DNA from 4 places in the Halobacillus seohaensis genome. Region 1 is predicted to be linked to each of the others. Evidence: riboswitches for the same ligand, from Rfam matches in the RefSeq annotation. Region 1 holds a riboswitch; each other region holds the start of a gene.

Region 1 (7,918 bases):
TGCCCATCGAATCCCCATTGTTCAGGAAATGATACTTGCTGAAACATATGAGGAGCGAGAAGAGGCTCTGACTAAACTATTACCTATGCAACAAGAGGATTTTGAAGGAATCTTTGAAGCGATGCAGGGAAATCCTGTAACGATTCGCTTATTAGACCCCCCACTTCACGAGTTTTTGCCGGATAAGGAAGAACTGCTCGTTGAAGTGACAAAGCTTCAGATGACAGATCCAAATTCTCAGACATTAAAGGATAAGGAGCAACTTTTAAGAAAAGTCCGCCAATTAGATGAATCTAACCCTATGCTTGGGCATCGTGGCTGCCGATTGGGAATGATTTATCCTGAAATTTATGTCATGCAGGCGAAAGCCATCTTTTATGCAATTACAAAAGTAACGGAAAAAGGCATAAACGTAAAACCAGAAATTATGATTCCTTTAGTTGGCCATGTCAATGAGTTAAAGGAAATGCGTCAATTGGTTATCAATGCTGGGGTACAAGTGAAGGAAGAAACCGGACAAGAATACAATTACCTTATTGGTACGATGATTGAAGTTCCACGAGCAGCGATAACAGCTGATCAAATTGCTCAGGAGGCAGACTTTTTCTCCTTTGGAACTAATGATTTAACTCAAACCACTTTCGGATATAGTCGTGATGATGCAGAGGGAAAATTCCTTCAAAACTATATCGAAAACAAAGTTCTACCAGAAAATCCATTTGCTTCTCTTGACCAAGAGGGTGTAGGGAAACTTGTAGAAACTGGTGTGAAACTCGGGAGAGAAACAAAGAAAGATTTGAAAACAGGCATTTGCGGAGAGCATGGAGGAGATAAAGATTCAATCCAATTCTGTCATGATGTAGGGCTGGATTATGTAAGCTGTTCCCCCTACCGCGTCCCGCTTGCACGACTTGCAGCTGCTCAAGCTTGTATTAAAAATGAACAAAAACAAAGTATAAGTGATCCTCTACCTATATAAGATCTCTGGTAAAGTAAATCACACTCATTTTAGCAAGAGTACATAAATTTATGTGCTCTTGCTATTTGATGTGTTCAAACCATCTTTATTTACTGAGATTAGTAAGTATGAGCGGCTCTTAAAAGAACCGATTGAATCAGATATAGCTGCTGTATGATTACGAAAACATATGGTCATGGCGTGCACAGGTCCAGAGTAAAGCTTTTAATTTTAGTAAAGAGTTGTTGAGATTATACGAACCTTTTTATAAGTTAAACTCTCGTATTGACGTTGTTCCGACTGATCGTGATTTGTCCGCATATAAAGTAGTTCTTGTTCCTGTTGCAATTAATGGATGATATTTTGGCGGAAAAGTTAGAGAATTTTGCGCACAATGGGGACAGTTATTTTTTCTTTCCGTGCAGGTGTGAAGGACTCAGATAATAATGTGCGATTAGGTGAAATTCTCCCCGGTCCAGTTCGTTCAATGATCGGTGCACGCGTCGACGAAATAGAGTCTCTTACCAAAGAGCATAAATTGAAAGGAAACGGCGAGTTTGCTAATGTATCAGCAGAAATTTCCGTCTGGAGAGACTTACTCATTGCTGAAGAAGCAGAAGTACTATATCAATATTCAGATCAGTTTTATGATCAGTATGCAGCAGTAACTAGGAATTATTTTGGTAAAGGGACCGTGTTCTATATTGGAGGTGGCTTAAATAAAGAGCCTCTCGAGATCATGGCCAAGTCTATAGTAGAATCGAATAACATCCAATATGTGCAGTCACCTGATCAAGTAGAAGTGTACCAACGAGAAATCGATGATGAAACGTATGAATTTGTCATGAATCACAGTGATGAATTAAAGAGTTACCAAGGGGAAGAGTTAAAAGCCTTTGAAAGTAAAATTATAAAGAAGTAGTCGCAAAACAGCTATTTAACAATCTCACCATTACTATCTAAATAAAAGGAAGCAACAATAGATCGATTAAAGTCCTTATCTTGAGGAGTTTTTCCTTTTAGATCCATCGTAATGTTATAGATGCCCTCCCCTAAGTTGGGGATTTTTCGAAAAGAATTGCTACTAAGAGCCTGCCATTCTAATTTTCGAGAATCTCTCATATCAGCCTTGTAATATTCCAAATAAATGGTACTCATCATTTTCTTGTTATCGAGCGTATTAAAAGAAGCAATCCCAACTTGTAAAGGATCACGTACTTCTAAGTTAATGTACCTATTTATAGCACTATCAAAATGGACGCCCAGTAAATAATGCTCCTGATTAGACAGTGCTTTAATTTTCCAAACGCCTTCAGTAGGATTATGAATGGTTAGCATATGGTGATACGTTCCTTTAAAGATAGTCTCAGAGTCTGCAATTGGAATAAAGGATTTGTTCACGGATCCACCTGGGCTAATGAGAGATATGTTCGGCTTTTCGTGTTCACTCATCCAATTTACCGTAATAGTGTTCACGTCATTTTCTACAAAAAAGGTTTCAGTAGTTTCACCTCGGTAACTTCCTCCGTGAAAATAGGCATGTGCTGAGGGTTTTTGTTTTTCCAAGGATCTATTATTATGGCTGTCACTTTTAAAAGTACTAGATTCGTATAGGTGATCAGCGAACAAGTGGAACGTAGAATGACCTTTAATAATTTCTGAATGATTCCAATCACTAACACGTAACTCTGTAGTGTAGGGCAATCGGGATCTTTCAACTGTGATAGCTCCGTCATTTTCACCATAGCTGCTTAAATAGAGGCCACCCCAGTAAAGGGAAGAGCCAAAGGAGCCCCAGCCGGTCCCACTTAACGTATAAAATGGAATATGATCGACCATCGAACAGCTATCTGTCTTACTGCGAAAATAATCCATATAACCTGTTTGAAGGGATTTTATTGCTTCATTTTTATTACCAATGATGTCAGCAAGCCACCCAGCCCAAGTACTGAAAGCTAAATCTGCCAATTCTGAACCTTGATGGGGAACAGAGAGGTTTATGACTTTTGCAACGTAAGGAATTGCCTCATAGTGAATCATAGCAGATTGAGTATCAATTCCACCCTTACTATGGGCGACTACAATTAACTTTTCATTAAAATGTTGATAGATTTCCTCTAGTTTACTAGCTAGGAGTCTGCCGTTATCCCACATATCGAGAGTTGAGTGCAAATCAATAAATGCTGTTTTAAATCCATTAAAATAGGCTATTTCATACATGTCATTTCCATTCCACCATGTGTGGGAGGAACTATTTATTCCATGGATAAACACGATCGGTCGTTTAGAAGGGGCTACATATGGTGGAACTGTTCCTTTATACCATTGACCTGGGGTGCCAGAAGTTGAATTTTTTCTATATTTATCGGCTTGAAAAGGATAAGTGACAGGCAATGATCCGTTACGATTTGTCATAACAATCTCCTTTATAAATTGAGTGTGTTCAATGTTATGGTAGATAGTTGCCCGAGTTGAGTAATAAAGAGTTATAAAAGCCAGAGGAATGGGGGCGAGGGGGAAACGGCTCGCTTTTTCGTGGTTGGATCCTATGAGATAAACAACCTAGGAGTTTTCGTATATGCCAACAGAAAACGAGTGTTTTTTAAACTAAATTAAAGTAAGGGAATCGTTCTTCCACAATCGGGAGCTTTAACGGAATGAGATGAGCAACTTTCTTAATAAAAAAAATAATCAATATAGATACTATCATTATCTATGATTTAAAACTTTTGTAAAGCGATATTGTGATGAAGAACGATTCCCCCTAGAAAGAGAACGTCAAAGATTGACATCCACACCAGATTAATAGATATTAAGTAGAAGGGAAACATCCCTCCAAACTAAATGAGCTTTATGGTTGCTTCAATATAAAGAAGCTGAAAAGGGAAGTTGGTGTAAATCCACGCGGTCCCGCCACTGTAAGGAGTAGACATCTTTTAATTAACCACTGCTTTATCAAAAAGCGGGAAGGAAAAAGAAGTCGTTGACTCCAAGCCAGGAGACCTGCCATAAGGAAGAACATGATCATCCTACGGGAGATAGGAGTGTGTTACATGATGAGAAATCGCTATGGCTAGCAGAAGGATCTATTTTTCGAATCTCATGCATAATACGCACCTCCAGAAGGTGTATTTTTTATGAAAAAGGAGAAATGATGATGGATCAAATCCTGCCCGTAAGTCATTCAAAAATGGTACAGACGCGTCTAGTATTACCCCCAGACACCAATCATTTAGATACAATATTTGGTGGGAAAGTGTTAGCTTATATTGATGAAATTGCAGCATTATGCGCTATGAAACACAGTAATAGCGTTGTTGTGACAGCTTCTATTGATTCAGTTGATTTTTTAGCTTCTGCCAAGGTAGGAGATGCCTTGCAGTTAGAGGCAAACGTCACTGCCACTGGTCGAAGTTCAATGGAAGTCTATGTGAAAGTATTTGCTGACGATATGTTGCAAGCAAAAAAAGTAATGACGACAGAATCCTTTTTAACGATGGTAGCTGTGGATGAGAATGGTAAGCCGAAAGTTGTTCCAGGGATTTTGCCTGAAACTGAAGAGGAACAAAGATTATTTGAGACGGCTCCAGCACGCAAAGAGCATAGAAGGAGTCGGGCAAGTTTGAGATGAAAAAAAAGCTGTCTCATTTTGTGAGACAGCTTTACCTTGTCTAAGATTATTTCTCAGGCACGTCACAGTTATCATCTGTACAAGAAGCTCCGTTATCTTCAGGAGACAACGATTCAAAAGCTGGAGTAGATTTTTCCTCATCCAAAACCTTTTGTAAACTTTGCACAAAAACTTCTGTCGGTTGAGCCCCGGAAATGGCATATTTGCGATTAACGACAAAGAATGGAACGCCCTGCACACCAATCTCTTGAGCTTCTGCTTCCTCGGTGCGAACTTCCTTTGAATATTCCTCGCTCGCAAGTACTTTACGAATTTCTTCTTTATCTAAACCAATCTCACTTGCTAACTCTACTAGTGTTGTATGATCACCTACATCTTTAGCCTCTGTAAAAACAGCATGGAAGAAACGCTCGGCTACTTCTTTTCCGAACCCTTTAGTTTCAGCGAATTTAGCTAGGCGATGGGCGTCAAATGTATTCGTAGAAATCATTTGATCGAATTGAAAATCAAGTCCAACTTCCTCCGCTTGCTGAGTCATATTTGCAGTCATTTCTTTAGCTTCATCCAAGCTCTTTCCATATTTCGCAGCAAGTTTTTCGTGAATGGTTTGACCCGTATTTTTGATAGCTTGTGGGTCTAATTCAAAGCTTTTATAAACTATATCTATCGGTTGTTCGGCCGATAGTTGCTCTAATGATTGTTCTAATCGACGCTTTCCTATATAACAAAATGGACATACGAAATCGGACCATACTTCTATTCTCACTTTATCACCTCATGAATTATTGTACTCTTATTTTAATAGCATGGGCAGTTGAAAGCTATTATTCTGTTTGAATGCTGTTTGTTATTGCATGGATGAACATTTCAAGACTTAGAACATAACAAATATTTTTAAAAAGATGAGTAAAGGTCGAGCTCTCGTGGTATATAGATATCACTGTATATTAAAGATTCGATTCCAAGCTTGTGCGGCGGTTCCGTTGCTTTTCATCGGAGAATGGGGGATGGGAAACCACTCGCTTTCCGCGGGGAAGACGGCAAGCCTCCTCGAGCTAAATTTAATAGGGACGGTAGAACAGCGCGATTTCGATAGATACATAGGGATAGCGACTCCTTCTCCACCGCTTCTATCCCCACACTAGTATCTCGGAATCGAGTCTTCAACAATCCTGGCCTTATGTGGAAGACTCAATTTCGAGACATTCCGGTAATTTCCGTTACCAAGGATGGCGTTAGAAGGTCCGGGAAATCACTCGCTTTCCGTGGGCATGAGGTGAGCTTCCTCAGGCTACGCCTTGCGGGATCTCACCGATCATGTTCATCCCACAGGAGTCTCGCAATTTCCCGGACCTTCTTGCTTTCGTGAGGAGAACGGAAGCATCAGATGTGGTGATTCAAGTGAAAAAGCACTCCTTATGAGTGATGAGAATTGTGCTGGAAGTTGCTTTATTGCATATCGCATAAAGCCTCGGATTATTCAATAAAAGAATGGGCGGTTCCGTTGCTTCTTACCGGAGAATGGGGGATGCTGGGTGAATATTGCCATTGAAATGATCCACTTCTGCTATTAATAGATCCTGTACTATTGATCTGTACTATAAATTCAGAAACGGTCTTCACAAGGAGAGGTGGTGATGGTAGGCATACATCACCAGGTAAGCCTCCGTTTATGGCTTGAAATTATTGCCGGAGAGATTTTTTTCAAGGTCCCTTAATAGGTAACTTATATAAACAGGATATCACACCCGTGATGGCAATATTCCGTGGTCTGTATCGGGCTTCAATTGGCGTTATAACAGATATCTCATACTTTAACAGGGAAGGGACGGTAGAACAGCACGATTTCGATAGCAACATACGGCAAGGGGCGGTGGGGAAGGGGAAGACTCCTGTGGGATACGCGGGTTAGATGAGACCCCGCAAGGCGCCAGCCTGAGGAGGCTCAGCGCACGCCCACGGAAAGCGACTCCTTCCCCACCGCCCCTTTCTCCACACAATCATATCGGAGTCGAGTCTTCAACAATCCTGTTCTGGTAGTTTAGTAAAGTTATCCATTAATTTTAACAAAATATCCAGAATACCTTCGTAAAACCTGAATTTTAACTATGATATAAGCCACTCGTTTTAACACAAGAATTCAATTGATAAACTTCATAAAGCAAACGGATGTTCTTGTTGTATAGGCTTATATCCTTATTTCACTAAAGTTATTTATGCATAATATGATTCATTCTCGACTATTTTGAATTTTTTGATAGTTATTGACGGAATTTCTATTTATACTTGGGCAGAGGTTAATTATGGAAAAATGAGAAGGAGGAGTTGGATGTACAAAAAGAAATCATTAATTACAAGTATGATTGCTGTATTGGCATTAAGTCCTTTTTTAAGTACTATTCCTACAGCACAAGCAGAAACGGAAGGTGAAGTTGGCGAATTATTTTTCTCTGAATACATAGAGGGAAGTAGTAACAACAAAGCAGTCGAGATTTACAATGGTACAGATTCTGATGTTGATTTGTCGGAATATGAAGTGGAATTGTATTCAAATGGTGCTATTGAAGCCACAGGATCTTTTGAAATGGAAGGAACACTTGCAAGTGGTGACGTATTTGTAGCGGCAAATAGTCAAGCTGATCAGGAATTATTAGCTGTTGTTGATACAACCAATAATTCAGCGATTAATTTTAATGGAAATGACCCACTAGTCTTAAAGAAAAATGGAGAAATCATTGACTCCATTGGACAAGTTGGAAGTGAAGAGGATTTTGGAAGTAATGTAACTCTCGTACGCCAAGGAGACGTAATTTCGGGTGATGCGAATCCTGAAGATGATTTTTCTGTTAGTAATGAATGGGATAGTTATGCATCGAACACCTTTGACTATCTAGGTACCTATGATATGCCGGAAACAGAGCCAGTTGATCTTCAGACGATTGAAGAGGCAAGAGGAGAGGAAGCAGGCTCAACAGTAAAAGTAGAAGGGACAGTAACAGCTTCTATCGATACGGGTGGTCAAACGAATTATTACATTCAAGATGACTCTGCAGGAATTATCGTACGTGTGCCAGGGAAGCAAGCAAGCGTTGGTGATCAGATCACAGCGACGGGTGAGTTCTCTGACTATCACGGGATGCAACAAATCCTATCATCGTCCGCCAATATCGAGATTACCGAAGAAGGAGCAGGGGTTCCGAATTCGGAATTAGTAACAGCTGACGAGTTTACCGCTGATCAGGGAGAGGCGATCGAAGGTGAATTTGTTAAAGTAGAAAATGTTAAAGTTCTTTCAAAAAATAGCTATGGGGATTTTGCAGTTGAAGATA
Region 2 (7,918 bases), on a different contig from region 1:
TCAAAATCCTTCATAACTTCCTCATCAAAGTAATCTGGTATGCCCGAAGTATGTGTCAACAAATGGTGGACAGTTATCCCTTCGTCAAAATGTTTAAAGTTAATAGAAAGACAATCGCTCAATTTAGAATCTAAAGACACTTTACCCTCTTCAACAAGCTGACAAATAGCTATTGCCGTGAAGAGTTTGCATCCAGATGCTATTCCAAAACGAGTCTCTGAATTATTTTCTAGTTTTGCCGAACGATTAGCGTAACCGCCGTGTGTATCTACTAATACTTTCTCACGATCTTGCACCAATATTGCCCCTGAAAAATCACTCTTATTTTGAATATCTGAAATGATCCTTGATAACTCTATATTCATAGTTTTTCCTCCAGAATTGGGATTGGACCTAATGATTAGCCCCTAGCCATTCCTATTCATCCTTGAAATGAAAGGGACTTTTACGTATACAATGATTGTGGCAAGGAACCCCAAACTTTAAATCAAGATAGTAAGTTGAGTCTAAATGTAGTTGTTTTTGTTTCCCATTGGATTTCAATAATATAGATAAAATGCCGAATATAATCCCTTCTATGTTTAACCTTCTCTAATGGCATTGATTGAATGGGAACCTCCGAGATTTCTACGAAAAAACGGGGTGGCAAGGTCCCGCAGTGAAGGACAAGCAGGAAACCCACGTCGATATTATCTCTCTTTACCATGTACTCACACTGAATCTAGTCTTTTTTAAACGTTGCAAATTTAACAACCATTCTCATAAACTCTTCGTATGAGGAAAATCGTCTATTCCTCTGATTATACCATTTTCGAACAGTTTCTATTAACCAGAACGGAATCGACTTTCCATCAATGATATGATAATGCTCTTGATAGCCATTTTTTAAGTGTTCCCACCGAAAATCGTTTCCAGGATGTACATATTCCGAGACATCAAGTATTTTTGCTCTTCCGTTTTGTAATAAAATATTTTTTAAATGGATATCACGCGGGTTTAACCCCTTTTCACGTACATATTCCCTTGCATCCTCTACATCTTTTACAACCTGCTCTGGAATATGAATACCTTGTAATAAGCAATCATAGAGCGTTTTCCCTTCCTCATAACTTAATACGAGATATTTATCGTAAGAAGCAAAGCAAGTTGAAAAAAATGGTGAATCTCCTAACATATTGTAAACCTTTTCTTCTACTTTTATTTTAGATGCTTTATACTCCGCATATATTTTAAACGCATATTTTGGAGCGTAAAGAGATTGAAAAACTGCGGCATCTGTCCCTACTCCAATGCATTTCAGCCCATCAGAATCACCATATATAGTTACAGGTTCATTGTTTGGATTAGAAGAAACGATGACTTGAGATAGAGAATGAATCGCCACTTCCCATTGATCGCCCATGTTAAAATTCTCCTCTCTATTCTCTTTTACTTCATAAGATTCTATGTCTAAACTGATCCCTTAATGAGTATATCAATTCCATTCTATCATTAAGATATGGCATATCTTAGGCATAAATATGTAAAAACATATTTATTGAATTGGAATACTTATTGGGTATCCATTCATTTAACAGGGAATCTTTAAATAGCTACGGGGGCCGAAGAAGGGTTAAATAGATGTATGTAACAAAAGTTTCATAAATGAACGCTCCATTTTGTTTACTCCTATTTATCATTTTGTTAAATTATACTCTTAATCAAGAACAGAGAGTCAGGAGGTTAACCATGAATGAAAATTATAGAGGGCTTTTCAATAAAGGGTGGGTATTCTTTACAATAGCTGTTCTCTTATTGTGGATCAAATCCTACTACGCCTTTCAAACTGCTTTTGCATTAGATATTGAGAATAGTATTCAACAATTTATTTTAGTGATCACTCCCATAGGTCCCATTTTATTTTTTCTAGGACTATCGCTCTTCTTCTCACCTAAACGACGTAATAAAGCTTTTATAGTGATATATTTCATCATGTCCTTTGTACTTTTTGCAAACGTAGTGTATTTTCGATTTTTTAATGATTTCATTACACTTCCCGTTCTTATGCAATATAAAAACTTCCTGGATCTTGGAGGAAGTACCAAATCTTTGCTTCATCTAACGGATATACTATATTGGATCGATGTGGTTATTCTTATAGCTTGGAGTATTCGAAAAAAAACTAAACCCACCATGGAGTTTCGCAAACGTACAGTGGTCATGATTTTCGCTGCCGTCCTTGGATTTGGTGCTGTTAACTTAAGTTTAGCAGAGGTGGAACGTCCACAGCTTCTTGTGAGAACGTTTGATCGTGCAAAGCTTGTCAAACTTCTAGGAATCTATAATTATCACATTTACGACAGTGTCATGACGGCCAAATCTTCAACAAGTCGTGCGTTTGCTGATAGTAATGAATTAACCGAAGTATTAAACTATGTCAACTCACAGCAAGGAAAAATGGGAGCAAAAGGGAAATACTTTGGAAAAGCAAAAGGGAAAAACGTTGTTTTAGTTTCCTTAGAATCAACGCAGAATTTTGTAATTAATAGAAAGTTACATGGTCAAGAAATTACTCCGTTCTTAAATGACTTGGTTAAAAAAAGTTTTTACTTTAATAATTTCTATCATAATACAGGACAAGGGAAAACTTCAGACTCTGAATTTATTATTGATAATTCTTTGTATGGATTACCACGTGGAGCTGTATTTACCACGAATGAAAGTAACGAATACAACGCAACTCCTGAAATACTAAAAGAACATAACTACACATCCGTAAGCTTTCATGGGAATAATGATAGCTTTTGGAACCGAGATGTGATGTATAAAACACTTGGCTATGACTACTTTTATTCAAAAGAAGAGTATAAAGTGACGGAAGAGAACTCTGTAAATTATGGTTTAAAAGATATACCTTTCTTTAAACAATCCATGCCCAAGGTAAAAAAATTGGAGAAACCATACTATGCAAAGTTTATAACTATGACGAACCACTATCCGTATATATTAAATAACCAAAATATGAATATGATCGAACCGGCTCATACTGGAGATGGATCAGTAGATCGTTATTTCCAAACCGTTCGCTATATGGACGAATCAATTAAAAAATTCTTCAATCTTATGAAGCAACAAAACGAATATGAGGACACTATATTTGTATTATATGGGGATCACTATGGCATATCTGAAAATCATAAACCTGCTATGAGTGAAGTTCTAGATAAAGAAATTCGTCCGTTCGAGCATATTCAACTGCAAAAAGTCCCTTTAATTATCCATGTTCCTGGTATGGAAGGTGAGAAAATGGAGACAGTAGGTGGACAAATTGATTTAAAACCTACTATCTTAAACTTACTTGGGATTGAACAAAAAAATGATGTCCAGTTTGGTACCGACTTATTTGCTAAAACCCGTAAAGATTTGACCATTCTCCGAGACGGTAGTGTAATAACAGATCAGTATGTTTATGCTGCTGAAGCCAATAAGTGCTATGACAAATCAACGAAAGAGAAAATTAATATAAAAACATGTATCCCTTTAAAACAAAAAGCAGAAAAAGAATTAAATTACTCAGACAAAGTCGTTTATGGCGATTTAATCCGTTATAAGGAAAGTGAACAAAAGGAAAACAAATAACTATTCAAATAAAAACACACCTCCTAATCATTTTAAATATTTGGGGGGGGTGTTTTTATTATCCCCTCCCTCATAAAAGTTCCATCCTACTCTGTTTTAGCGAACCATCTAAGTCGATCACATACTTTTTACATATTTATGCTAAAAAATTGCCAATTCATATTACTAGAATGAAGTTACAGTATTTTCACAAGATAACTGAATCCACAAAGAAAGGTAAGATTATATGGATGAAGATGAAGATGAAAACGAACTGAACCAAACACCAAATAACACAAAGAAGAATAGTTTTTTCAATCAGCTAGTTCAGTCAAAGACCAAATTATTAATCGTAACCGTAGTTGTCGGTCTTGGAGCTTTTGCACTATTTAACGCGAATATTTTTTCATTTAATTCTACTTCTACGAGCGCAAGTAATGAAAATACAACTGAAAATGAAGAAATAAATACTAAGCAACTATCAACAAATAACTCAGAAGAAGACGCATCAGTTGTTGAAGCGGTAAAAAAAACTTCAGACGCTATCGTCGGCATTGTTAAGTATAGGCAATCATCACAGCTGCTTGAAGAAAGTAAAGCTGGGACAGGGTCAGGTGTTATTTACAAAAAAGAAAACGGTTCTGCTTATGTGGTGACGAATCAACATGTGATTGAGGGATCAGAATCTATTGATGTGATTCTAAGTGGCGGAAAAAAAGTACAAGCAGAGGTCGTGGGTAGCGATCCTTTTACAGACTTAGCTGTATTGAAAGTTGATGGTTCTAACGTAAATAGTGTAGCTGAATTTGGCTCATCTAAAGACTTGCACGTTGGGGAAACGGCTATTGCAATTGGGAATCCATTAGGTATGAAATTTGCCGGTTCTGTAACAAAAGGCATCATAAGTGGTTTAGACCGTACGATGCCAGTAGACTTAAATAAAGATGGAAAGTTAGATTGGAAGACAGATGTTTTACAAACAGATGCTGCTATTAACCCAGGTAATAGTGGAGGCGCATTAATAAACCTAAATAGTAAAGTCATAGGGATTAACTCCATGAAAATTGCAAAACAAAAAGTAGAAGGTATCGGATTTGCCATTCCAACTTCAACTGTGAAGCCTATAATTAAGGACCTAGAAGAAAATGGAGAAGTTACACGTCCATTCATGGGAATTCAAACTAGAGATTTATCTTCCATTTCAACACGTCTTCAACAAGAACAGTTAAACCTCCCTGAAGATGTGGAATCTGGTGTCGTTATAGCAAAAACGCAAGGAGATTCTCCTGCAGATCAAGCAGGTTTACAAAAATATGATGTTCTCGTTCAGGCTGATGGTAATAAAATTTCTTCTCTTGTAGATCTGAGAAAATACATTTATGAGAAAAAAGAAGTTGGAGAAAAAATGAAGTTAACGTATTATCGTGAAGGAGAAAAACAAACAACGCCGTTAACATTGGGCAAATAACTATAAAAAATTGACCAGTAAATAAGACATAAATTTATGTTCTTTAACTTATTCAATATAAAACAAAATTTCCCTTTTTAAAAAAGCAAGGAGGATATATTATGAGAAAAGTAATACCAGTGTTAGTTTCTATTATCGCTATGTTAACATTAGCTGCTTGTAATAATAGCAGTGCATCATCAAATTCCAAAGTGGTAGCTTCTACGAAAAATGGAGAGGTAAATAAAGAAGAATTTTATAATAAATTGGTAAGTGAGCACGGAGATAAAGTGCTAAAGGATATGGTTTATGAAGAAGTGTTATCAGAAAAATTTTCTGTTTCGGATAAAAAAGTCCAAACAAAACTAGATAAAATGAAAGAGCAATATGGGGATAAATTCCAATCTGTATTAAAACAAAATGGTTTTGCTGATGAAGCTCAATTTAAAGAGGTAATTCGCTCATCAATGTTGAAACAGAAAGCCGCCACCCAAGGAGTTAGCGTAAAAGATGAAGAAATAAAACAGTACTATGAAAACATGAAAAAAGAATTCAAGGCTAGTCATATTTTAGTAAAAGATAAAAAAACAGCAGATGAAGTATTGAAAAAACTAGAAAATGGTGAAGAATTTGCTAAACTAGCCAAAGAGTATTCCACAGATAAGAAATCCGCTAATAATGGTGGGAAACTTGGAGGATACACATCTACTGGAAAAATGGTTCTACCATTTGAAAAAGCTGCTTATAATTTGAAAGTGGGCGAAGTAAGTGACCCTGTAAAAACCAAACATGGTTATCATGTCATCAAAGTCACCGATAAACGTGATAAAGAGGATACATCTTCTATTGGTAAGTTCAAAGATATGAAAGACCAATTACGTCAAGAATTGCTAAATCGACAAGCTAATCCTGATAATATAACAGAAATCATGAAAAATGCAGGCGTAGAAATTAAAATAGAGGAACTTAAAGACCAAATATCTTTTGAACCAAAATCAAGTGCAAGTAAATAGATTTAAGCACGATGTTCTCGAAGGAAAACGTCTTTTTGATGTCCCCCCCTTTTTATTAGTACCAAACACTTTTTGCTTGTGAACCGAACGTTGACAGTAAATTCCTATCGTGCTACTATGTTTTTAATCAATTAAATAGAATCTCTTATTCAGAGAGGTGGAGGGACTGGCCCGTTGAAACCCGGCAACCTATCAGCGTACTAACGTTGATTGTGGTGCTAATTCCAGCAAAGCGATCGCTTTGAAAAATAAGAGAGGTGCGTCTAAAACCTCTCTCAACGAGAGGTTTTTTTTCGTACAACATCAATACACAACTAAATATCGTATATCACTCAGGTGTTGTCTAAGTTCTTAAACTAGCTTATTTCAACTTAAAAGGGAAGTCGGTGAAAATCCGACACGGTCCCGCCACTGTTATAGGGAGCAACTTGCAAACATGTCACTATATTTTTAAAAATGGGAAGACGCAAGTATGTGAAGATCTTGAGTCAGGAGACCTACCTGTTGATTACACACTAGAACCTACGAGGATTAGGGAGGTGTTAGGCACTTTAACAGAATCAGTCTGTCTTAACAGGCTTATTTAATAATACTGTCATAACAATCTCTCTTTCTTGCAAAAGAGAGATTGTTTTGGCTAGAAAAGATATGGGAGGAATAGATATGACAAAAAGCTCAACGATCGGTTATCCGAGAATCGGAGAAAAACGAGAATGGAAGAAAGCCTTGGAGCAATTCTGGAAAGAGAACATAACTGAAACAGAACTTTTAACAGAGATGAAAAGTCTAAGGATCAATGATCTAAAAAAACAAAAAGACATCGGTATCGACCTGATTCCAGTTGGCGATTTCAGTATGTATGATCAAGTCCTCGATACGGCTGTGATGTTTGGCTTAATCCCTGATCGATTTAAGCACCAAGATGAGAAAGCACTACAGACGTATTTTGATATTGCTCGTGGTAATGATAAAGCAGTGGCCTCAGAAATGACGAAATGGTTCAATACCAATTACCATTACATTGTTCCAGAAATTGAAGCTGATGCTGAACCTACACTAGTAGAAAACCGATTGCTACATTACTTTCAAGAGGCAAAAGAAAAGCTAGCAATCAACGGTAAACCCGTGATCCTCGGCCCTGTTACATTTTTAAAATTGTCTAAGGGTTTTGAGAAAAAAGATTTTAACAAACTGCTTAAAAAACTTGTTCCCCTCTACATACAAGTGCTTCAAGAACTTGAGAACGCTGGTGCTGAGTGGGTGCAAATTGATGAACCGATCCTAGCTACTACACTGACTGAAGAAGATATCACATTAGTCAAAGATGTATATCAATCCATCCAACAAGAGTTATCCAGCATAAAAACTCTTCTCCAAACCTATTTTGAAGCAGTCGATCATTACGAGGAGATCGTTTCCCTGCCAGTCGACGGTATCGGCCTTGATTTTGTTCATGATGAAGGAGCAAATCTGGACAATCTAAAAAAATATGGTTTTCCAGAGGATAAAACCCTCGCTGCCGGTGTAATCAATGGTCGTAACATTTGGAGAGAAAATTTAGATATTAAATTGTCCCAGCTTGAAACAATCATATCAAAAGTTGAAAAAAAACGTCTGATCGTTCAACCTTCATGCAGCTTATTACATGTGCCTGTCACTGTGACTACTGAAACCGAATTACAACCTCATCTAAAGAATGCCTTGGCCTTTGCCGATCAAAAGCTTGATGAAATTAAGATTTTAACCGATAGCTTAAATAATGGAAGAGATACAGTTGAAGCAAAATTAAAAGAGCAGGCTCAGAGTCGAGAAGAACTATGGAAATCAGCTAGTAGAAATAATCACGAGGTTCAAAGTGAAG
Region 3 (7,918 bases), on a different contig from region 1:
CTACTGGATCATCAATGTGAAGCTTACGGTCAAGAAGTTGAACACCCTCTACAAGAATAACACCTGCGATTAGACCAGTAATGATTGCTCCAATGGCTGAAAGGTCTCCGGTTCCTGCAGTAATACCTACAAGACCAGCTAAAGCACCGTTTAAAGTTAGTGATGCATCAATGCGCTTATATTTCATGTAGGAATAAAAACCCGAACCAATAACCCCGGCAGAAGCAGATAACAATGTTGTCATGATAACGGTAGGGATAAGTGAAGTATCAGCAGCTAGTGTACTACCACCGTTAAAGCCAAACCAACCAAACCAAAGGATGAATACCCCTAAAGCACCAATAGGAATGTTATGGCCTTGAATAACATTTACTTTACCACCACTGTATTTTCCTAAACGTGGTCCAAGGAACATGACAGCTACAATGGCTCCAATAGCACCTGTTAAGTGAACTACGGTAGATCCGGCAAAGTCAATAAATCCAATCTGTGACAACCATCCACCGCCCCACACCCAGTGTCCTACAACGGGATAAATAAAAGCAGTCATTGCAATTGTTAGCAATAAGTATGAACTGAACTTGATTCTTTCAGCTACTGCACCTGAGATAATTGTCGCACATGTGGCTGCGAATACGGCTTGGAAGACAAAGAAACCAATTTGATCTTCATGACCGCTTAATAGAAAACCATCTAATCCTATAAAACCACCACCTGAGGAACCAAACATGAATCCATATCCAACGATGAAGTATAGAATAGAAGCAATGGACATCGTCATAAAGTTTTTCATTAAGATATTCAAAGCGTTTTTCGAGCGGGTGAACCCGGCCTCTACCATTGCGAATCCTGCGTGCATGAAAAACACTAGGAAGGTTGCGACCATAACCCAAATTAAATCAACGGATTCTAGAACTGATGCAGGAGTAGGTGCCGCAGCACTTGCTACAACTGGAAAACTAAGAGAAGCTAACAATAATAACGGGAGTATTTTTTTCATTATATTTTCCATCCTTCCAAATAGTATTATATTAGTGCGGCTTTTCCGCTTTCACCTGTGCGAATTCGATAAACTTCATCAATCGAAGATACGAAGATCTTCCCATCTCCAACTTCATCTGTAGCACAAGTGTTTGTAATGGTTTCAACGATTTCTTGTACTTCAGAGTCTTCAATAACCATTTCAACTTTCACTTTCGGGTAAAGTTTCACTTCGTAACGGTTACCTCGGAAGATACCCTCTTGTCCTTTTTGCTGACCACACCCTGCGACTTCAGAAACGGTTAATCCCTTGACACCCATAACGTCAAGATTTTCCCGTAACGTTTGAAAAGCTTCGGGGCGTATTATTGCCTCCACTTTTTTCATGGATAATTTCCTCCTTTGAATTTCGTGTTAGTTTTCTTAACACAATAAGTTATGTTAAGTCCTACTATAAAACAAATATTCAGAAAAATCAATAGATAAATTTTAATAATGTAAGAAAAGTTGACACAAATAAAAAAACACAGGTCATTTTAAAAAAATGACCTGTGTAAAGGGAGCATTATAGGGTTTTACAAATCGTCGAATCCATTATCTTCAGAAACCTTAGTATACTGCCTTGATTTTTGTTCAAAGAAGTCCGATTTTCCTTCATCCACTTCCTGATAAGCGCGGATCCATTTCAATGGGTTTTCCTGATATTCAGGATAAGGTTTATCGACTCCCATTAACTTGCAACGCTTATTAGCAATAAAACGAATGTAATCTTCTAAATCGTTTATGGCAATGCCTGGGAACTCATTGCCAATAATGTGATGAGCCCACTTAATTTCAAGCTCAACGGCTTCTTTAAAGGTTTCCGTTACGAAATTTTCATACCAATCACGGTCAAGTCCAGGATTCTCATTTAAAGTCTCTTTAAAGATGTGTGCAAACAAGTTCACATGAATTTGTTCGTCGCGATTAATGTAATTAATCATTGTACTTGTTGATACCATTTTTTGATTTCGCGCTAAGTTGTAGAAGAAGGCAAATCCTGCGTAGAAAAATAAGCCTTCTAATACAACATCATAAACGACTGACTTCAAAAAGGTTTCAACATTTGGTTGTTCGGCGAAATCTTCATAACCATTGGTAATGAATTGATTGCGTTCAATTAAAATTTCATCATGTTTCCAGTATTCGAAAATGCGCTCTTGTTCGCTTTGATCCACTAGTGTAGATAAGACATACGAATATGACTGATTGTGTACGACTTCCTGAAAAGCGAGCACTTGCATTAAAGCAGAGACACTAGAATCAGTTATATAGTCAGCGATTTTACTAGAGTAATCGGTTTGAATAGAATCTAGAAAGGCGAGCAATCCAATTATCTTTTTAAAAGAAGCTTGCTCTTGTTCCGATAGCTCCGGCCATTGTTTTAAATCGTTGCTCATATTAATTTCACTTGGAATCCAAAAATTAGCTAGCATTGTTTTATACATAGGATAGGCCCATGAATAACGGGTGTCATCCCAATTTAATACGTTTGAGCTGCGGCCATTGACCATGCCTGTTGAGGCATTGGGGGCATGATAGTCGACGAGTTTCCGTTGCTGTATAGTTTTATCCATCTTGTCCACCTCCTTAAGATGAGCAGCTTTCACATTCTTCAAAGTCTCCTTGGCTGGAAGTGGAACGTGTATAGTAGGTAGTTTTCAGTCCTGACTTCCAGGCGTCAATGTGTAAGGCAAGCAGCTCTTTTGCTTTGATAGAATTCTTCACGTAAAGATTAAAAGAAATCGACTGGTCTATATATTTTTGACGAACGGCATTTTGTTTAATACTAGAGTGCTGATCAATGTCATATGCAGATTTATAGTACCAATATGTTTCTGGTGTCAAGTCAGGAGCTGTGACAGGAATTTTGAAATCTTTTTTTTCCTCAGAGTAGAATTTTTTAAAAATGGGATCGATACTTGCCGTACTTCCAGCAATTAGAGAGGTGCTGGAATTGGGTGCTACGGCCATAAGATAGCCGTTCCTCATACCATTTGAATGTACGTCATGTTTTAATTCGTTCCAGTCAAAGGATCCGCCTTGATCAAACGTCCGTTTAACAAAAAATTCCCCCGTATCCCAGTCAGATCCTTCGAATAACGGGTAACTTCCTTTTTCCTTAGCTAACTGATTGCTTGCAGAAATCGTATAATAAGATATTTCTTCATAAACTTTGTCTGCATAGTCCACAGCCTCATCGGATTCCCAAACTATTTTATTTTGGGCTAATAGGTGTGCCCAGCCAAACGTACCTAAACCAATTCCGCGATAAGACTGATTAGTGAGCTGTGCCTGTAACACGGGGATGGTATTTTGATCGATGACGTTATCTAGCATACGAACTTGAATAGGGATTAATCTTGATAGTACACCTTGAGGAACAGCTCGTCCTAAGTTAATACTTGATAAGTTACAGACTACGAAATCACCAGGAGTCTTGACAGTAATAATTTTTCCGTCTTCAATATGTTGCTGGTCTTGCACCGTAGGGCTTTGATTTTGTGTAATTTCTGTACAAAGGTTACTGCAATAAATCAATCCTTTGTGACTGTTAGGATTCATGCGGTTTACTTCATCTCGATAGAACATGTAGGGCGTACCTGTTTCGAGTTGTCCAACCATAATTCGTTTCATGATTTCGATTGCCGGAACTTTTTCTTTCGATAACTGGTTACTCTCAACGCAAGCCTGATAGTGTTCTCGGAATGAACCGTTGCCTCGTGTTTCATCATAAAAATCCTCTAGCGAGAAGCCCATGACTTTACGAACTTCGTGGGGATCGAATAAGTACCAATCTTCTCTTTTCTCAACAGCTTCCATAAATAAGTCCGGGATTGATACTCCTGTAAATAAGTCATGTGTACGCTGGCGCTCATCTCCGTTATTTAAGCGGCTATCGAGAAAAGGGAAGATATCTTTGTGCCAAATGTCTAAGTAGACAGCTACTGCACCTTGTCTTTGTCCTAATTGGTCAACACTTACCGCGGTATTATTAATTTGCTTCATCCAAGGTAGAACACCTGAAGAGACACCCTTAAATCCGCGAATGTCGCTGCCTCTGCTACGGATTTTCCCTAAGTAAACGCCGATTCCGCCGCCGTGCTTACTTAAGTTGGCGATATCCGTGTTGCTATCATAAATCGACTGTAAACTATCATCAATAGTATCAATAAAACACGAGCTTAATTGACCATAACGCTTCCCGGCATTGGCTAAGGTTGGTGTAGCCACCGTCATATATAGATGACTTAAAGCCCAGTAGGCCTCTTTAACAAATTCTAAACGACGAACGGAATCTTCATGGGCCATCAATGTCATAGCGATAATCATAAATCGTTCTTGCGGGAGCTCGTAGACTAGGCCAGACTTAGAACGGGCTAAATAACGGTCCCCTAATGTTTTAATACCAATATAGGTGAATAAATCGTCTCGATCAGGAACAATTGCTTTTTCAAGCTCATCCATTTCTGCTTTTGAGTACTGGTTAAGTATATCTGGATTATAAATATCCTCTTCTACTAATATTTTAACTAATTGGTGAAACTCTTGGTATGCTTGTGAACTCCCACGATTAACTGTTGATTTTTCATACATTTGCTGTAAATGTATACGACTGGCAAGATAGGTCCAATTTGGTGTTGTTTCACTAATCTCAGCTAAGCATTCAAGAATTAAAGCCCTAGCTTGTTCATTTTTATCTCCTTGGACGCTCTTAGCCTTTGTTACCATGCGCTCCATTTGAAGGGATGGAAAGAGTTCTGCTTGTCCCTCTAACCATTCTTTCCAATAGGATGTCATAACGGAATCCATACGTTCACTCCTCTATTAAGTATTTTAATAAAAATTCCATAAAAAAACCCGCTCAGAGTTGATGAGCGGGTGAAACGATGAAATGAAAGAGGCTATTAAAGAACCCCTTTCATTTCATCGCTTCATCTTCTCAAACCCCGAAGAAGTTGAAACTTCTGCGAACAAAGACAGGTCTCCTGACTCACACCCAATTCTACTCCGGTCCTTCCCGTGATTTTTGCACAGTGGTTCTTCCGTTTCGCGAGTGTTTACAGTTGCGGGGGCAGTTCTGGTTTTACACCAGATTCCCTATTAAGCCTATGGCATCTTCTGTTCGCGGATACTATATATGGTATTTTCACTTTAAAATTTTAGCTTATATTGTGTTTTAAGCATAACTGAGATTGTTATGATGTGCAACTATTTTTAATGAACTGGTATAATAAAGTGGAGAACTTTGCAGTCTTAAAGAAAATTAGAGATGTGTAATAAATTTTTCGGAATACTCGTGTTAATTTGTGATTAATGAAGGAGTAAGAGGAGGGTTCAAGATGACATTTGAATGGCATAAGGAAGCAGAAAAGCAATGGGATGGACGAGCTGAATTCTGGAATACCAATAGTCAGACCATGTGGGACGAGGGGAGTCGAAAAACAATTATCCCCTTTTTAAAAAAATATGTAAAGGAAGGGGGACACATTGCGGATCTTGGCTGTGGAGATGGATATGGATCGTTTAAATTAGAAAAAGAAGGTTATCGTGTTACAGGCCTTGATATTTCAGTAGATATGATTCAACGGGCGAAATCAAGGGTAGAAAATGAAAACCTCCAATTCACACAAGGTGATCTAGTGAACCTCCCATTTGAAAAGGAAAGTTTTGATTCGATTATGGCTATCAACTGTTTAGAGTGGGTGGAAGTACCTTATCAAGGATTAGAAGAAATGAAACGTGTGCTAAATCCAGGGGGGAGGCTGTGTATCGGAATCTTAGGACCTACAGCGATGCCTCGGAAAAATAGCTACCGCCGAGTGTATGGGGACAAAGTGATTTGTAATACGATGATGCCTTGGGAGCTGGAACAAATGGCGATTGAAACTGGTTGGAAGCATATAGATGGGCACGGTGTATATAAACGTGGGGTTGAAGAACAGGACGCGGCTGGTTTTGCGAAAGAATTACAACAGTCTCTTACATTTATGTGGGTATTTATATTTGAAAAAGAGTGAAGGAAATAAATCAGGAGATATAGGTTCCATAGAAAAGCGAATCATATCAAAAGTAATTAATACCAAACCATGATGTTCCTTGCAAACTAAGTAGTTCCGATACCGTGGAGAAAATCTAAAATAACTGTTGGAATAACATACTAAATACACTATGTTTAGCACCATAAATAACAGTGCAAATAACACACAAAAACGCTTGGACATTTTAATATCTAAGCGTTTTTCTTTATATTTTCTTCTTCAACTAAAGCATCTTTTACTTGAAGACTCAGCTTCGAGAGATGTTGTTTCCGTTATGGTTGAAAGCGTTTGGAGGTCCGGGAAATCACTCGCTTTCCGTGGGCATGTGTTGAGCCTTCCTCGGGCTATCGCCCTGCGGGATCCCACCGATCATGTTCATCCCAGCTCTTACGCCTTATAAGGACGAAGGCTACATCTAGTTCATCAATCCTATCGGGCGTTATCCAGCTCCAGCACCTAGCGGCTAGTGAGACTTCCCTCGCTTCGGTACGATAAGTCAACATCGAATCACGATGTTCTTCGTGTTTCCTTTATCTCCGACAGCTCAGTCCAGTCCATATGCCGCTGACCAAGGCGCCTCCGCTTTTAAAAGTGGAGTCTCGCAATTTTCCGGCCCTCCTTGCCATTGTGAGGCAGACGGAAACCTCAGTAATGGGTTCTTCAAATTGTAGGCTATTCATAGATGGGAGTGGGTGGCTAGGAAACGGGGAGACTCCTATGGGATGTGCGGGACAGCTGAGACCCGACCCCACAGGACGAAGTCCGAGGAGGCTCAGCGCCCGCCCCATGGAAAGCGAGCCGTTTCCCGCAGCCCCTACATTCACACAAACACCTCGAATTCAAGTCTTCAACAATACGGTCTCGTTAGTTTAATTGTAATCGTCCACAATCAGTCAACGTGCTAAATACTATGCTAATTATGGTGCAATTTGTAATGTTGATTTTGGTAAACCAAAAGGAATGTGGGGATTTATGTTAAAAAATATATAGATAACTACCAATTTACGTAGTAGTTAGCACGTTGACAATAGCTATTGTCATTATGTTAGTTGGGTTACGATTTTGTATGATAATTCAAGTGAAGGAGGGTGAGGTGCCCCGGACCTTCTAACGTTGCTCTTTATCATCGTATTGATCCATCGACCAGTTTTTTTCTTCATCGCTTTCTACAATACCTAAGATGACATCCGAGATACTAGAATCTTCTAAGACCTTATCGCGAACTTTATATTTAATATCGTCTGCCTCTGCAAGAGAGAGCCCCTTAATCAGCTCGATATAACTTTCAACATGATACTCTCTTCCCTCTTGGAGGATACGGAGTTTTTTAATATCAACGACATTCTGATCACCTAATATCACTTCAGCTACTCGTTCTTCAATAATTTTAGGGGCAGCCACGCCAATTAAACCAATCGTGTTTTCATATCCAATTTTAATGGCGATTCCAATTAATAATATTCCAATAATAAGTGTGCCTAGTCCGTCAAGAAAATATAGTCCCGTGAAGTAAGATAGGACTACAAAGATGAGGGCAATCATTGCACCAGACGTTGCGACAAGGTCTTCATAAAAAACTAGTCGTGTCGGCGGTGAGGAAAGTTTGGCATTTTTGAATGAATCTTTAAAAATATTAAAGCCTTTAGAACCCGCTCGGCTCTCCTCATTGATTTCTTTCATAACTTTAATCAAGATATATCCGTCAACAATGATTGATACAATTAAAATTATAACATTAAGCCAAATGTTCGAAGAGGATTTGGGGTCTTGAATCAGTCCCCATCCTTTTAAAATGGTTTCATAAGACATAATGGTAACAATAATAACTGCTATCAGAACAAAAAGATTTACTACTC
Region 4 (7,918 bases), on a different contig from region 1:
GAGAAGAAAGCAACTCCAGTGATTATGTTGACAGCGAAAGGCGAGGAAGCCAATCGAGTACAAGGCTTTGAGGTTGGCTCAGATGATTACATTGTTAAACCATTTAGTCCAAGAGAAGTCGTTCTTAGAGTGAAAGCGCTTTTGCGAAGGGCTTCCACAACTAAATTTTTAGAAACAGATACAACGACGAGAAACATTTTGGTTTTCCCTCACATGACCATAGATAATGATGCTCACCGGGTGACTGCTGATGGGAAAGAAGTTGCGTTAACCCCGAAAGAATATGAGTTATTGAATTATATGGCACAGTCACCAGATAAAGTGTTCGATAGAGAGCAGTTATTAAAAGAAGTGTGGCAGTATGAGTTTTTTGGTGACTTACGTACTGTTGATACACATGTTAAAAGACTTCGGGAAAAGTTAAGTAAAGTCTCCACAAAAGCAGCAGGAATGATTAATACTGTCTGGGGAGTTGGATATAAGTTTGAGGTTAGTGGTGAGTAATGTTTTGGCGTAGTGTTGTTGGAAAACTATGGTTCACGATTTTATTGCTTGTTTGTTTTGTATTGTTTATTTTAACTGTTCTTCTCCTTGAATTTTTTGAAAATTATCATGTCTTAGAAGCAGAAAAAGAATTATTGCAGACGGCAACTAAAGTTTCTGATGTAGTTTCAGAATATGAAAGGGAAGAACTTATTTTATCCATGACTGATCTAATTAAAGATCCCTCAAGTCAAGTTGTGGTAACTGACAGAAGTGGTAATATTCTAACTTCCCCATCATCAGAAGGTAATGACTTACCAAATTTCAGTTATAACTGGTTTATGAATGATTCGGAGTTCGCTGCTGTTGTTGAGGAACGGAAAGATGTAATGAAAGTATCTAATATTGAAGATTCAGAATTAGGCTATATGGTTGTTGGTACACCCCTTAATGATCAACAAGGTGCTGTGTTTGTCTATCAATCACTAGACACAATAGAGGAAACTTCAGATCAAACGACCAAGATTATTTTCTTAGGAGCAGGCATCGCCATAATATTAACCACTATATTTGCTTTCTTTCTATCCACTCGTATAACTTCCCCTTTGATCAAAATGAGGGAAGGGGCACTTGAATTAGCAAAGGGAGAATTTAATACAAAAATTCCTATACTCACTCATGATGAAATTGGTGAATTGGCCATGGCATTCAATCGGATGGGTAGACAATTAAAGTTTCATATAGATGCTCTCAATCATGAGAAAGAACAATTATCAGGGATATTGCGTTCAATGGCTGACGGTGTGTTAACTATGAATCGTCAAGGGGATGTATTAGTTTCGAATCCTCCAGCAGATCAATATTTGCAAGCATGGGCTTTCGAAGTTAGTGGGATAGAAAAACACTATAGCGAACAACAAAGGAATCTGCCAGTTCCTATGAGAGAACTTTTTAATAAAGTGATTGACAACGAACAAGAGCTGATGACTGAAGTCACTGTTCAAGGTCGAACTTGGGTTATAATTATGACTCCTTTATACGACCAGGATCATGTAAGAGGTGCAGTCGCAGTTTTACGTGACATGACTGATGAACGGCGATTAGATAAATTGCGAAAAGACTTTATAGCAAATGTTTCCCACGAACTAAGAACCCCTATATCAATGTTGCAAGGCTATAGTGAAGCCATCGTAGATGATATAGCCGAGTCAAGAGAAGACAAAAATGAACTTGCGAAAATTATTCATGATGAGTCATTAAGAATTGGACGATTAGTGAACGAACTCTTAGATATTGCACGCATGGAAGCAGGGCATATCTCCTTATATCTAGAACAAATTCAAGTCGGTCCGTTTGCTAAGAAAATAGTTAGGAAATTTAAAGGACTCGCAGAGGAAAAACAAGTTCAATTGAATCTTGATCTACAGGATGAACATCCCATGATTTCCATAGATATTGATCGCATGGAACAAGTGTTAACGAACTTAATTGATAATGCAATTCGTCATACTGATGAGAATGGAACAGTTGATGTGATTATAGAACGTAGTCAGTCTGAATGGCTTATTCAAGTATCGGATTCCGGTCAGGGTATTCCTGAAGATGATTTACCTTTCGTCTTTGAACGCTTTTATAAAGCTGATAAATCTAGGAAAAGAGAATCTTCTCAAAAAGGAACAGGGCTAGGGCTTGCTATTGCTAAGCACATTGTTGAAGCCCATAGCGGAAGTATCGGAGTTCATAGCAAGGTTGATGAAGGTACTACGTTCACTGTGGTTATTCCTATCAAAGAGGAAGAAGATGAAAATTAGATTGCTAAATCGTTGAGAATCGTGTAACCTGTAATTTGAACTTAATATGTTGATGTTGGTGCCCAAATAGGGCTGAATAGGGAATCTGGTATTAATCCAGAACTGTCCTCGCAACTGTAAGTGTAGACGAAAAGGAGAAACCACTATAATCTTTATGGGAAGGTTCCTTAGTAGGATGAGACACAAGTCAGTAGACCTGCCAAACATCACTCGTTTCAAAGCTTCGAGGGTTGAGCGTTTGAGATATCCGTTTGGTTTATGAATGATTATGATTAACTCCATTTGGTATGTCTTAAGCCTGTTCTTCACTATGAAGAGCAGGCTTTTTATTGTTTATACATAAAACGTTTCTAGAAGCTTTGAAACAATCAAATAGTAGGGAGGAAGTTTTATATGAGCAAGCTTTATCAAGGATTTTTAATGACTTTATTGGCGGTTGTCCTGTTATCAGGCTGTCAAGAGGAAGCTAATGAAGGTGTATCTGAAACTGAACAAGAAAAAGTAGAGGAAGTATCTATCGAGGTTGAAATTTCTCAAAATAAAGGAGAAGAAGTTATTTCGACAGAAGAGCATTCCGTAGAAGAAGGAACCATGCTTATGGAAGTTATGGAAGATAATTACGAGGTTGAACAAGAAGAAGGATTTATTAATAGTATAGAAGGTATTTCTCCTGAAGATGGTGAACAAAAGGCTTGGCTTTATACGATAAATGGAGAGGATGCAACAGTCGGAGCCACGGAATATGAAGTAGAAGAAGGAGACGAAATCAATTTCGATTTTCAATCTTGGGAATGATGGTATAAATGAAAACGTATAAAATTACGCTGATTGCAATGCTAGCGGCATTGGCCGTTGCCGGAAGGATTGCAATGGCTCATTTGCCAAATATCCAGCCCGTGACAGCCATTATCATCATCACAGGCTTTTGGTTAGGTCCTTTAGCTGCTGTAACCATGGCTATCTTAACAACCTTTCTCTCAAACGTGATTCTAGGGATGGGAATTTGGTCGATCTGGCAGGTAGTCTCCTGGTCGGTGATCGGAATGATTGCTGGAGTTATAGGTAAATACTGGTCATCTATTCCTGTTTGGGGCTTATCGGTATATGGTTTTTTAAGTGGGATGTTCTTTGGGTTAATGATCTCAGTGACTATGTATACCGTTGGACAATCTTTTTGGGCTTATTATCTAGCGGGTATCCCTATGGACGTCAACCATGCAATATCTAACACTGTATTTATTTTGGTATTATCACCAATTTTAGGTAGGTTGTTTAATAAATATCATAAGTCCCATATCATGACTTAAAAGCTATCTTATTAGTAACGGGTTCTGTATAGTAATTTGTTTCGGTTTTTGGAATGCAAGTAAGAAAAGATTCGGTCGAAATCGTAAGTAGTTCTGTTTCGGTTGAGAAACATATGAAATAGTATATGAGTTAGCAGACCAAATCGCATAGCGGTTTGGTCTTTGTATTTTCCTGCCATTTGATGGGCTTCCTAGCCTGGAAGAAGTCATGAAGACCATTTTCTAAAAGCCACAATCGCTTACTTTCTAGCGAGGAAACTAGTGAGAAAACCTCATCCAGGTAGTGAAGAGTATAGAATCTCCCACCATGGTTTCATCAGCCTAAAATACCCCTATCTTATGGCTCTGATTGGATGGGGATTTACGAGATTCGCCGATTCGTCCGCGGAAAGCGAGCAAAGATTCCGATCCAATCAACAACGCTAACCTAGATAAAGGAGGCAAATCTTTAGAAAATAGTATATAAGAATTCCACGCCGGCTTGTATAAGTCTCTCAATAAGGTAGGAGGTAGAAGATTCGCATCCAACCAATAAATACCTATTATGGACAAAAATAATCTAGTATATGAAGCAAATAACCTCAATTCCCTTGCTTTTTTTGTCTATAGGTTAGCTGATTGGTAAGTAAAAAAGGGATTCTAATTTTTTATAGAATGGTTTCATTTATGGTTAGGAAAGATTATCATAGTAAAGTGTAACTTTTTACATAGATAAACGACTATTATGATGAACGGGGAGGCCGAGCATATGAAACCGTTCTTTGATGATTTTTATGATAAATATCATCAAGATTTATTTCAATACGTATTTTACATGGTGAAAGATCGTCAGGTTGCAGAAGATCTTGTACAGGATATTTACATTAAGGTGATTCGCTCTTACGAATCTTTTGATGGAAGAAGCAATGAAAAAACATGGTTATTTTCTATAGCGAAGCATGTTACGATCGATTATTTCAGAAAACAAGGAAGAAAAAGAAAAAGATTCTTTGAGTTCTTTAATTGGGAAGAAAAAGGTGAAAAGCTGCCTAGTAGCGCTCCTTTACCAGAAGAATTAGTTGAGAAAAGTGAACAACTACAGCAAGTCTATCGAGGCTTAGATCAGTGCTCAATCGATCAAAAAAATGTTATTATCTTACGTTTTATGCAAAGCATGTCCATTCAGGAAACAGCAGAAATTTTAGATTTTACAGAAAGTAAAGTGAAAACCATTCAGCATCGTGGCTTAAAAGTGTTAAAAAAAATATTAAATAGGGAGGTCGATTTAAGTGGGTAATGATCAAAAAAGTGAAAAAGAGATTCAAAAGATGATATCGGACCTCCCACGTGTTAATGAGTCTTTAAATAAAGGAGATTATCGTAAAATGATTAACAAAAAAATGAAAAACAATAAAAAACAAAGACCTCAATGGTTGATACCCGGACTGGCCACAATTTTGGCTATAGTTATAATCGCGATCGTTGGTCCAATGACTATAGATACAATAAATAATGAAGCTATAGAATCTAATGACCAAGCAGTGGAAGAAAATAATACAACTGAAGAAAGCAATGCTGCTGAATCAGCAAATGAGGATGACACGAATAAGTCAGATGACTCTATCGAGACAACTGAGCAAAATGAACCAGTGGAAGATGCTATGTTATTGGATCGTTTGATTGTATCCGATTTAGATGAATCTCGAATTGTTCGAGCAGTACCAGATCAAAATGCTCAATACACTATTCCTTTAACCATAGGATTAAAAGGAAAATCAAAGGAAGAAAGTCTAAGTGGATTTTCTCCAGAGGACATAGGACTCTCGCAAGATATCCTGAAGAATGTAACCATTTCAGTAGAAGAAGAATCTGAGGTAGCTACAGTTATTTTTCCAAATGATACTGAAATTGTGGGTAGTGCTATGAGTAATTCAATTATGGAGAGTCTAAGGTGGTCGGTGGAACCATATCAAGTAGAAGAAATTCAGGTGGAAACTGAAGGTGGAGAACCGGTCTCTTTTGGTAATTATGGGGAAGTTAGTACAATTGATCCAATAGAAGAAAATAGATATGTATACCAGCTATATATGTCTAATGATCGCGAATACCTAGTTCCTATTGATTTAGGTGAGAAGCTTTCATTTGAAGAAGCTTTAGAGGAGATGAAGAATTTCGAGGAATCTGAAAGTGTACAGCCTGCCATTCCACAAGAAATGGATATTGAAGTAAAAGAAATCGAATCGGAAATAGTAGTATTACAAATGAGTGTGAATGGATCAATAAAGGACCGAAAGCTAACTAGTTCATTAGAAGCTATCCTTGCATCTGCTAAACAGTTTGGTTATGAATCTATACAATTCGAAAATGTAAATGGGCTAGAGGATCTTAATTTCTCAGAACCTGTGCCTGTGCCCGAAAGTGTCAACCCTATAGAATGAATGATTTGAAGAGTCTTGTATTTGTACAAGGCTCTTTAGTCATTATAGAATAATCTGCAGTGATTTGATAAAATGAAAAGCATGAAGTAAAAGAGAAAAATCTTATGGGAAGATATCTCCGTAAAGGAAAGAAGTGAAATAAAGCTTTTTTGAGTAGATAGAAGATTAAATGAATGGACAACAACAATGGCTGCATGTACGATGTTTATTGACAGTAAAACCCTACAAATGTCTTTAAGTGGTTCTTCGTGCGATGGGACTATAAAGACAAACCTTTTAGCATAAAATGAACCCCCTCCACTTTGGTGAAGAGGGTAAATAGATTATCCATTTTTATGTGGGTCACCGTTAAATGGCTGATCAGCTATTTTTATAGAATCGGTCGGACATCCTTCAAAAGCGTCTTCCATATCATCCTCTAGAAATTCAGGTACTTGCTCATTTCCTTCATTATCATCCAAGACAACATAGGCTAGTCCTTCGTCATCGTAATCATATATATCAGGTGCTGCTGCTCCACAAGCACCGCAAGCAATACATGTATCTTTATCTACCATAGTATATTTAGACAAAAAATGAACCTCCTTCGTGTTTCACCTCTTGAAGTTGATATGAGAGGGTCAATATATTAGGCTACACCCTTCATTGTAAAGTGGTACTTGATACATTTCAATGCTTAGGTAATGTAAAGGAGGGTTATTGTGTTCAAATTCATCTTGTTAAATTGTATTCATACCTTTAAAGGAGAACGTACGATTTCTGGAATTTATAACTTAATCCAGGGAAAGCGTTCTTCTCAAACCTTGCAAGATGCTAGAATTTATCAATTAGATCGTTATTTTGGGATTTATCCCTCTTTAAAGAAAGAAAAATTAGAAAAGGCTATTGATGAATTAGTTACTGAAGAAAATGTGAGGTTAAATTCGGAACAGTACCCTGAAATATTAATAGCTGGTGAAAAGTATTTATCAAATTCATATATTTTAGACAATAATTACTTTGCTGGAATGGAATACCACCGAAATATATTCATATTTGAGAAACGTTTACGTTTACTAGTGCAAACCATCACTCAAAGTCATATGAAAGATTTTTCGTTTATTCCTATTGAAGATGATGTCACCATTCAATTATGGGTGAAAAAAGTATACAGGCAGCAGGATGCTTCGAAATTAATCGATTCTCTTTACCTAGAACTTAGTCAACTACTTGAGTCAATATGTACGAAAGAAGCGGAGTTGTTTGTAGGACGTTTAACGGGGGGAGGGCTAATTGGGGGAACGAGAGAACAGCTTGCCCTTCATCATAAGCTTAATAAGGAAAATGTGGATTTAATGATTACACATACATTATTTTATATTTTTCATTCTGTTAAAAAGGACTTGAATGCTTATCCTGTACTTGCTTATTGTCTTGAGGGTTTAGCTCAAGGTGAATTAATTACCTCATCTGCAAAGCAAACCTATCAATGGTTTAACAGAGGCTATACTCTACAGCAAATTTCATATAAACGTAATTTAAAAATGAGCACGATACAAGATCATATTGTAGAAATATCTTTAGTTATGCCATCATTTTCAATCGATTTATTTATTTCAGATATAGCTCAAGAGGAAATCATGAATACTATTGAACATCTGGAAACTAAAAAGCTGAAAAGATTATTCGAAGCGTTGGATGGAAAATTCAACTATTTTCAGTTGCGACTAGTGCTTACTAGGTCCAACTTTATTAGAAAGGGGGGAGAAGACTATGTCCAAACCTCATCTTCTTAATAGTTTAAAGAAGTATTTTGGATTCACTGAATTTAGAGAAGGTCAGGAGGAAATTATTGAGGATGTTATGAAAGGTAGGGGTGTGCTTGGGGTTTTACCCACTGGGGTCGGGAAATCTTTATGCT

Evidence for each region. Region 1 has a riboswitch for cobalamin ahead of ACFQIC_RS09300 (acyl-CoA thioesterase). Riboswitches for the same ligand answer to the same signal wherever they lie in the genome.
Region 2: it holds a riboswitch for cobalamin, as region 1 does, so the genes downstream of both, metE (5-methyltetrahydropteroyltriglutamate--homocysteine S-methyltransferase) here and ACFQIC_RS09300 (acyl-CoA thioesterase) in region 1, are expected to answer to the same signal.
Region 3: it holds a riboswitch for cobalamin, as region 1 does, so the genes downstream of both, ACFQIC_RS17685 (ribonucleoside-diphosphate reductase subunit alpha) here and ACFQIC_RS09300 (acyl-CoA thioesterase) in region 1, are expected to answer to the same signal.
Region 4: it holds a riboswitch for cobalamin, as region 1 does, so the genes downstream of both, ACFQIC_RS01225 (DUF4430 domain-containing protein) here and ACFQIC_RS09300 (acyl-CoA thioesterase) in region 1, are expected to answer to the same signal.

What each region holds. Positions count from the first base shown of each region.
Region 1 covers NZ_JBHSZV010000022.1:26,031-33,948, forward strand. The annotation lists gene ppdK (pyruvate, phosphate dikinase) at 1-979, shown strand, start outside; gene ACFQIC_RS09285 (beta-galactosidase trimerization domain-containing protein) at 1,147-1,317, shown strand; gene ACFQIC_RS09290 (beta-galactosidase trimerization domain-containing protein) at 1,353-1,880, shown strand; gene ACFQIC_RS09295 (esterase/lipase family protein) at 1,892-3,373, opposite strand; cobalamin riboswitch at 3,796-3,983, shown strand; gene ACFQIC_RS09300 (acyl-CoA thioesterase) at 4,116-4,589, shown strand; gene ACFQIC_RS09305 (DsbA family oxidoreductase) at 4,636-5,355, opposite strand; gene ACFQIC_RS09310 (chitobiase/beta-hexosaminidase C-terminal domain-containing protein) at 6,919-7,918, shown strand, end outside.
Region 2 covers NZ_JBHSZV010000047.1:118,068-125,985, forward strand. The annotation lists gene ACFQIC_RS16845 (serine hydrolase domain-containing protein) at 1-365, opposite strand, end outside; gene ACFQIC_RS16850 (serine/threonine protein kinase) at 722-1,402, opposite strand; gene ACFQIC_RS16855 (LTA synthase family protein) at 1,729-3,618, shown strand; gene ACFQIC_RS16860 (S1C family serine protease) at 3,845-5,065, shown strand; gene ACFQIC_RS16865 (peptidylprolyl isomerase) at 5,167-6,057, shown strand; SAM riboswitch class I at 6,200-6,312, shown strand; cobalamin riboswitch at 6,375-6,576, shown strand; gene metE (5-methyltetrahydropteroyltriglutamate--homocysteine S-methyltransferase) at 6,721-7,918, shown strand, end outside.
Region 3 covers NZ_JBHSZV010000051.1:6,118-14,035, forward strand. The annotation lists gene ACFQIC_RS17670 (ammonium transporter) at 1-1,000, opposite strand, end outside; gene ACFQIC_RS17675 (P-II family nitrogen regulator) at 1,027-1,368, opposite strand; gene ACFQIC_RS17680 (ribonucleotide-diphosphate reductase subunit beta) at 1,557-2,597, opposite strand; gene ACFQIC_RS17685 (ribonucleoside-diphosphate reductase subunit alpha) at 2,611-4,833, opposite strand; cobalamin riboswitch at 4,983-5,159, opposite strand; gene ACFQIC_RS17690 (class I SAM-dependent methyltransferase) at 5,364-6,041, shown strand; gene ACFQIC_RS17695 (cation diffusion facilitator family transporter) at 7,170-7,918, opposite strand, start outside.
Region 4 covers NZ_JBHSZV010000004.1:182,775-190,692, reverse strand. The annotation lists gene ACFQIC_RS01235 (response regulator transcription factor) at 1-504, shown strand, start outside; gene ACFQIC_RS01230 (ATP-binding protein) at 504-2,294, shown strand; cobalamin riboswitch at 2,334-2,513, shown strand; gene ACFQIC_RS01225 (DUF4430 domain-containing protein) at 2,688-3,089, shown strand; gene ACFQIC_RS01220 (ECF transporter S component) at 3,098-3,601, shown strand; gene ACFQIC_RS01215 (RNA polymerase sigma factor SigX) at 4,350-4,877, shown strand; gene ACFQIC_RS01210 (hypothetical protein) at 4,870-6,018, shown strand; gene ACFQIC_RS01205 (ferredoxin) at 6,342-6,590, opposite strand; gene ACFQIC_RS01200 (YpbB family protein) at 6,720-7,793, shown strand; gene ACFQIC_RS01195 (RecQ family ATP-dependent DNA helicase) at 7,771-7,918, shown strand, end outside.